DNA from 2 places in the Proteus sp. CA142267 genome. Region 2 is predicted to be linked to the other one. Evidence: predicted binding sites of a transcription regulator. Region 2 holds the regulator's gene; the other holds the start of a gene.
The links. The regulator Fur, encoded in region 2, represses iron uptake genes when iron is present. The targets are predictions, from matches to a motif close to ATAATAATGAGAACNACTATCAA.

Region 1 (4,225 bases), on a different contig from region 2:
TAAAGCCTCATTTAAGAGGCTTTAATAAATTGTAATAAACTAAATAGTTGCCTATCAATTCAGCATTAGAAATACAATGATATATCCATAGAAAAATTACGCCCAGGAGCAGTAAAACGTTGTAAACCAAGACGATCACGATCTATTTGATTTGTTGTACCAAATTCTGGCAAACTTCTTAATGCATCCCAAGTACTATATTTTCTATTAAATAAATTAAAAACCCCAGCACGCAATACAATATTTTTATTTACATTATAGTAAGCTGTTGTGTCAAATACAGTATAAGAATCACTAAGATATGGCCATTCACGACCATTCCGTATTGCTTGATTACCTTCTTTTCGTGCTGAATAAGTCATAAATATCCCTGCACCATATTTTTTATCCGCATTATCGTAAGATAAGGAAGAAACCCATTTAAAAGGTTGTACAGAAAGTAATGAATCTCCAGAAGCATCTTTTCCGCGTGTATAGTTAAATGTATTACGCAATATATATGTATTATCTAAGCCGAATATTTTAGAAAGCCGAATTTCATTCGTTAGCTCAAAACCATAAACGTATGCTGAGGCAACATTACTATATTGAAGATGATTTTGTGGTAATGTTGGTTTATTCCAATAACTATCGCCCATATTAGGATCATACCACGGATTAGGAACTTGCTTTTCGCTCTGCTTAAGATCAATAAAGTTATTGTATTTAGTATAATATACATTTACTTTATTAAATAATTTATCATTATTATAACTTAATGATATTTCATTACTTAATCCTTTTTCTTGCTTTAAATTAGGGTTAGGCTCTAAGCGATTACGAGCATCATTACCTCCATAATCAAAATAAAGCTCTTGAGCTGTTGGAATACGAAAACCTTGCCCAATTTTATATTGGAAAGTATAATTTGGTGTTATGTTATAACTGGTTGATAATGCCAAAGATAAAGCCTGATAATGATTATCGGTGAGATCGCTATCTTTCGCTAAAGATAATTTAGCGTTATCTGTATGATGAGAAACATTATCATATCTACTGCCTAAAACTACATTTAATTTGTCATCAAACATTTTTATTTCATCAACAAAAGCAATACTAATATCTTGAGTATATACAGGTCTGATGATGCTATAATTAGATTGATAAGGTACTTTAGGCTTTCCTAGATATTTAGTATCTGTATTTTTATTGTTAAGTGTTTTTGTAGAATATGAAGTTCGTAGTGCTAATGAGTGCGTTGTATTAAATAAAGATAATGGCATTAATACTATTTCATTATTAATAAACCTACCATATTGAATGATATTCCTACTATTTTCTTCAAAAATATCATAATAATGACCATTATAATGTTCATCAAACGTAGAGCTAAATGCTTTTTGTTCTATTTTTTGCCAATTAAAGCTTGTCGTCATACTGTCAATATATCTTTCTGGAGTCCACGTATCAGAGAGTGTATATCTAATTTTTTTTGATAAATCATCACCAGTACGGTAATAGGAAGAAAATAAGTACCAAGATTTTTCATCTGTATATGTTTTACCCTCACTGTATTCAAAAGTAGCACCTATTTTATGGTTTTGAATACCTAATAGATTAATCTTTGATAGTAAAGAATGACGCGTTTTTTCTTGAGGATCTGGTGTTCCTCTAGCAGAACCAAATATATCATTTTCATGTTTATAATTATTAGTTTCATGTCCATTACGATAAACATATAAGAGCATCCCTTCTACATCTTGTTGGGAAGTTGCAATACCGATCGTTTGCATTTTTTCATTATTTTTAGAAGTATAAACACTACGAGAAACAAATCCCCAATTGCCTTCACTAATCAAATCAGCAGGATCTTTAGTAACGTATTTTACAGCCCCACCTAATGCTCCACTACCTGAAAATATAGAATCAGCACCCTTAGATATAATTACAGACTTTAAATGTTCTGTTTCGATATCATTCATACTTCCATTAAAATAACCATAACCTTTATAAATGGTATTATCGAAAGTTTCTGCTTGAGGGATATCATCAACCTGTATAGCAACACGATCTTTATCAACACCTCTTATTGCATATCCATTATTACCAAAACGTCCTTCGGATGAGACACCGACACCAGGAAGATGGCGAACAATATCTTCCATGTTAAATATTAAATCTTTTTCCAATTGTTCTGAATTTAATGTTTTTTCATTAATTTTTTCTTCTTTTTTTTCAATCACATAAAGAACATCTTCAGATATAGCTTTATTATTAAAAAAAACTATCGAGGTAACAACTAGATAGAGTAACGTTTTTTTCATAAACACTCCTTAATTAAATTATTGAATGATAATTATAATCATTATCATTCAATTTAATAAAAGGAATTGTAATACAATTAAAAATTTAGTTGTTTTACCTAATTAATCACAAATTAATTATATTTATATTTATATATATTAATTTAAATGCATCTTTTAAGAATAAAAGAGTATAAAATCATAAACGCAATAATTATTCTTTATGTAAAATAAAAAAATAATTTATAGTTTAATAAGTTACTTTACCTATAAGTATAATCATTATGTTGATAATTACTAATTTTAACCTATTTCATTCCTCTAAAAACAGATTACTTAATCTCATTTAAGCTTAAATAATATAAAGAAATTATCACTTACTATTAAAAACTAAATATGATTAAGTATTAATACTATTGGCTAATTGTTTATTAAGGTATATTTACCATTCATAGACCTAAAAAAATGATTATACCTTTTTATAACCAGTTGATTACAATAATAATTGTATTATTTTTGATAGCCACATATTAAAGCTGTAAATATGATTCAGTAAGTATTCAAAATATTAGCTGAGGAAATAGGAATAAGTTCTGAGTAAAAGGATATCGTGCAAAATCACAGAGCGAACAATAATAAAAATTCAAGAAGCAATAAATACGTTGTTTTTATATAAATACTTAAAAACACAAAGGCCCTAGATTTCATACTAGAGCCTATTAAGAATAACTTGATATAAAATACTGCGAGTAATTTAAAGGGTAATAATCTTCAAGCCTATCGTTGTCGCTTTTCCGCCCACTCTTACTCGACTAATCGTATTTTCCGTTGAATCAATAATAACGTGAATAAGAGAGGAGCATTGCATTGCACGCCCTTGCTCTAATAGAAAATGTGTTTTATGAGGGAAAACATGCTTAACAAGATAACAGCCTAAAGCGCCACTAGAACTCCCTGTTGCGGACTCTTCATTGATGCCATATAAAGGCGCAAAGTTGCGACAATGAGCAGTAATTTCTTTATCTTGGCTAAGCTCGAAAACATGAAAACCGATAGTATTAAATTTACGACTTAGATTTGCTATTGCATCAAAATTAGGCTTTAGCGTATCTAATTGCCCAAATTGCACGGGGATCAAAATATCAGGCAATCCCGTTGAAAATATCTCAATGGGCAAGCCGGTTTCTAAGATAACTTCACGATTTATTCCCAGCGCAGCAGCCACATCGTCAACACTTGGAGCTTGTCGTGAAACGGGTAGTGTTTGCTCCATAACGACATTTTCAGTATCAATTGATACGCTTAAAATACTTGCTTTCGTTTTTTGTGTGTAATGACCAGAAGCCAATAAATTGAGTGAAGATAAAGTGAAAAAGACAGCTAATGTAGCATGACCACAGAAATCAACTTCTCCTTCAGGAGTAAAAAAATCAACCTTAAAATCAGTATCTTCACCTTGATAAACAAAGGCCGTTTCAGAAAAGCCGACTTCTTTAGCGATAGCCATTTTCTGTTCATCACTTAATTGAGGGGGATTAAGTACTACGCCAGCAGGATTGCCACCTTTATTATTTCGAGTAAATGAGTTTACAAGGTGTACTTTGATCTCGTGTTCTACTGAGCGTATAACTTCATTTTGCATATATTTCTCGCATTGCTTCAAATAGCATTAAGTCTGTGTGTAAAATAGAATGCTCTAACTCTATCTGGTCTAACTCTATTTAAATATCTTGTTTTTTTAGTATTAGATAAGATGCTCATTAATTAGGGCAAACTTCCGATACGCTATCTAACCCTTGCGGTCTTTGTTCAAATATGACGCTTTTCTTATCACCCTCTCGGATAATCTTTAATATATAGATACTATCAAAATCACTGCTTTTCCATTTAGGGATTAATTTAGGATCTCCACCCTCTTGTTTCATGATATCTCGTGCAACTTT
Region 2 (4,225 bases):
TAAAGATAAAGTTACCGGTGGAGGTGTTAATGACGTTTATGATGGGCTGGCATGGTTACAAGCACTGACTTTTGGTTATACCTACAATGTATTTGACTTCAAAGTAGAAGGAACATGGGTTAAAGCTGAAGGTAATCAAGGTTATTTCTTACAACGCATGACCCCGGGCTGGGCAACCTCTAATGGTCGTCTTGATGTCTGGTGGGATGGCCGTTCTGACTTTAACGCCAATGGTGAAAAAGCACTCTATGCTGGCGTGATGTATGATCTGAAAAACTGGGATCTGTCAGGCTGGGCGGTAGGTACTTCTTATGTTTACGCATGGGATGCTAAGCCAAGTGGTAAAGCCATTTATGACCAAGGTCAGCGTATCAGAGAAAGTGCATGGAATGCGGATATTATGTATACAGTTCAAGAAGGTCGCGCTAAAGGCACTCTCTTTAAACTTCACTATACCCGTTATGATAACCACTCTGATATTCCTAGTTATGAAGGTGGTTTTGGTAATATTTTCCAAGATGAAAAAGATGTTAAGTTTAATGTGATAATGCCATTCACTATTTTCTAATATTGGCATAAGGATAAAGTGTATTAATTGCACTTTATCCTGAATAAAACTAAAAAAGCTAAATACGATTACGATAAGTAAAAATAAGTAGTAGGAAGGTAGGGATGCAGTAATTAAAAAGAGCTTTATAAATAAGCCTTGTTAATAAAGTGAAGTTGTCAGCAGTAGTAAGAAGTAGAAAAGTAGAAGTAAAAGAGTTGAAGTAAAAAGTAGTAAGAGTCGTTTTAAAATCGCAGTATGTAGTAAAAGTAATGAAGTAAAGTCGTCATGTCATGTCGCCTGAGATAAATGTGAGTGGGTTATGTTTATCTCCAGTGCTTCAGTTATTTCGCAGAATTTGCGTAAGGTATTTACCCTAAGTAAAGGCAGTCAGAGTGGGTATCGTAGTGGGGGGTAAATACCTTTATTTTTCATTCCTTTCTTTTTAGTCCTTTTCATCCTTGTAGGTTTTTTTATTCTATGGCAAATTTCTTGCCATTCATTTGATCTCACCTTATTTATTATTCTGCATTGAATGCTGTTTGATAATGCAAGTTTTCAGGAAGAAGCATGTTAAAGCGATTGGACGATTTTTTATTAGAACCACCATTGAAGCCCTTTAAAGGTATAAAACGATTTATTGTTGAATTTCTTTTTTTTGGTGTAAAAGAGGCGCGTTCTTGTTTATTTGCCGGGTTTTTCTTTTTTATTTTATTTGCAACGCCAAGTAAAGGTGTCTTTGGGATACCCCGTTATGATGTGCTTCTTATTCTCGCTATCGCTTTTCAATTATGGATGGTGCGGGGAAAGTTAGAAACATGGGATGAATTAAAAGCGATCTGCTTTTTCCATATTGTTGGTTTTGTGATGGAATTATTTAAAACATCAGCGGCAATTGGTTCATGGAAATACCCTGATTTTGCTTACACGAAATTATGGGAAGTTCCTTTATTTACAGGATTTATGTATTCCGCGGTAGGAAGTTATTTAATTCAAGCATGGCGTTTTTTAAAAGTCCGAATAGATAATTATCCGCCTTATTGGCTGGCAACATTAGTTGCACTTGCGATTTATATTAATTTCTTTTCTCATCACTTTATTGGTGATTATCGCTGGTATTTAACTGCCTTTATTTTAGGTCTTTATGCCCGTAGTGTGGTTTATTTTACGCCTTATGATACAGAGCGAAAAATGCCCTTATTACTTGCTTTTGTTCTGATAGGTTTCTTTATTTGGCTTGCTGAGAATTTCGGTACATTTTTTGGTGTTTGGCAATATCCTAACCAAATTGGTGCTTGGTCTGCTGTACATGCAGGCAAATGGGGCTCTTGGTCACTATTGGTTATTGTTACATTTACTATTGTGGTTCATTTAAAACATATTAAACACAGTATCAGTGTGGCTAAGTAGAGTTATCCTCGGATTTTAGGCAATAAAAAAGGAACTGTTTACAGTTCCTTTTTTTTACTGAGAGATTATCCAGAATGAATTATTTCTCATCATGTGCGTGGCTATCTTCTTTACAATTGCCTTCAGCGCAGTGGCCATATAAATAAAGGCTATGATTGGAAAGCTTGATACCATGACGTTCAGCGATGTTTCTTTGGCGTAATTCAATTGCATCGTCTGTAAACTCGATAACTTTACCACAATCAAGACAAATTAAATGGTCATGATGGTGTTGTTGAGTTAATTCAAATACTGATTTACCACCTTCAAAATTATGTCGGGTAACAATACCAGCATCATCAAATTGGTTTAAGACGCGATACACTGTTGCCAGACCAATCTCTTCACCGATATCGATGAGTTTTTTGTAGAGATCTTCAGCACTGACATGATGGCACTCAGGATCCTGGAGCACTTCCAAGATCTTTAAGCGAGGAAGTGTAACTTTTAACCCAGCATTTTTTAACGCTTTATTATTGTCGGTCATGCGGATTTAATCCTGTTGCTAATGGTGAATTTAATTTTTGTGCTCACAAATAGGTTTTATTCATTAATGCTCGGGTGAATAAATAACCTCATTGATTATAGGCATGATATTTAAAAATAAACACCCCTACCTATCACACTATCTTAGCACACCATTGAATAATTATCATTCTCAATATTGAGTATTTATTTTATCCCAGAATTTCGTCTAGGCTCATTTCTTCTTTGATTTGAGCAACCCAAGCGTCAACACGCTCTTCGGTTAATTCTGGTTGGCGGTCTTCATCAATGGCAAGACCGATAAAATGATTATCATCTGCAAGCCCTTTAGAGGCTTCGAAATGATAACCTTCTGTTGGCCAATGACCTACGATAACAGCACCACGAGGCTCAATAATATCGCGGATAGTCCCCATTGCATCACAGAAATATTCTGCGTAATCCTCTTGGTCACCACAACCAAAGAGCGCAACAAGCTTACCATTGAAATCAATATCTTCTAGTGTTGGGAAAAAATCATCCCAATCACATTGTGCTTCACCATAATACCAAGTAGGAATACCCAGTAACAGAATATCGAACGCTTCGATGTCTTCTTGACTGGATTTTGCAATATCATGAACTTCGGCATTATCAGCGCCCAGTCTTTCTTGAAGCATTTTGGCAATATTTTCAGTGTTGCCAGTATCACTGCCGAAGAATATTCCTATGATTGCCATAAAGTGAGATAACCTCTTTTATTCTAAATTCGTTATATTTCAAATTGTAGCGTTATTGACTACGTATATTTTCACAAGTTACATACTACTTGCATGTTTCTAGTGACTCATTTACTTGTCACCTAGCTACACTTCAAAATATTTAGAGTATATTTGTCTGTGTTTGAACAATTACTAGTGAAAGATAAGCATTGTGTTTTCATAGTAGAAAACTAAAAATGTATTTTGACGAAAATAGCAGGCTAATTCTGTCGAATTTGTGTGGTTTATCTGCTAGCTATTCTTGTTTTGATGCATTTTTAAGGCGTGATTTTGCGCCAATTGCTCAAGTAATATTTCTTCAATAAGCTCACTACGACTGACGTTTCTTTCTGTCGCCAACTCATTGAGAGCATTTACAGCATCTTCATTTAATTTTAACTCAACTCGACGTAAGCCATTAACTCTGTCACGTCTTAATTGATTACGTTTATTAATTCTAAGCTGTTCATCCCGAGAAAGCGGGTTTGTTTTGGGTCGCCCAGGTCTGCGTTCATCTGCGAACAAATCCAGTGTGGTGCGATCAGTTTGTTCTTTTGCCATAAATTTTGCTGTGAAAGGGCGTATACCAATGACTAAATTGCGAAACGCCCAATAATACCCCACATAGTGATGTCTCGCCACTGCTTCCTGACTTTAACCTATTGTGATTTGGTCTTTTTATCAACAGATACTGTTTTTAAGTATAATAATTATACATTCTACTAAATTATCATTTTTTCAGTGGCAATATTTTAAGTTGTTAAGTTTATTAACTAAGATTTCTCTAAAAAGCGGCGAATTGCCTTAATAACGGTATCTGGTTTTTCTGAATGAACCCAATGTCCAGTGTTTGCAACAACAAAAGCGGTCGCGAGAGGAAATTGGCGAGCTATATTTTCACGATATTCATCTAAGATATAAGGTGATAAACCGCCTCGAATAAATAATACAGGATGATGCCAAGCAGGCACCTCTTGCCAGCCAATAATGTCTGAATAGGCAT

Region 1: a site for Fur is predicted at 2,329-2,351, ahead of C0T34_RS04275 (TonB-dependent hemoglobin/transferrin/lactoferrin family receptor). Genes of this name have one in related genera too.

Annotation. Positions count from the first base shown of each region.
Region 1 is NZ_QPMG01000001.1:908,188-912,412, forward strand. It holds gene C0T34_RS04275 (TonB-dependent hemoglobin/transferrin/lactoferrin family receptor) at 66-2,303, opposite strand; gene C0T34_RS04280 (PhzF family phenazine biosynthesis protein) at 3,037-3,924, opposite strand; gene C0T34_RS04285 (histidine phosphatase family protein) at 4,043-4,225, opposite strand, start outside.
Region 2 is NZ_QPMG01000002.1:72,158-76,382, forward strand. It holds gene C0T34_RS06090 (OprD family outer membrane porin) at 1-568, shown strand, start outside; gene C0T34_RS06095 (DUF817 domain-containing protein) at 1,118-1,957, shown strand; gene fur (ferric iron uptake transcriptional regulator) at 2,037-2,483, opposite strand; gene fldA (flavodoxin FldA) at 2,674-3,201, opposite strand; gene ybfE (LexA regulated protein) at 3,475-3,783, opposite strand; gene ybfF (esterase) at 3,996-4,225, opposite strand, start outside.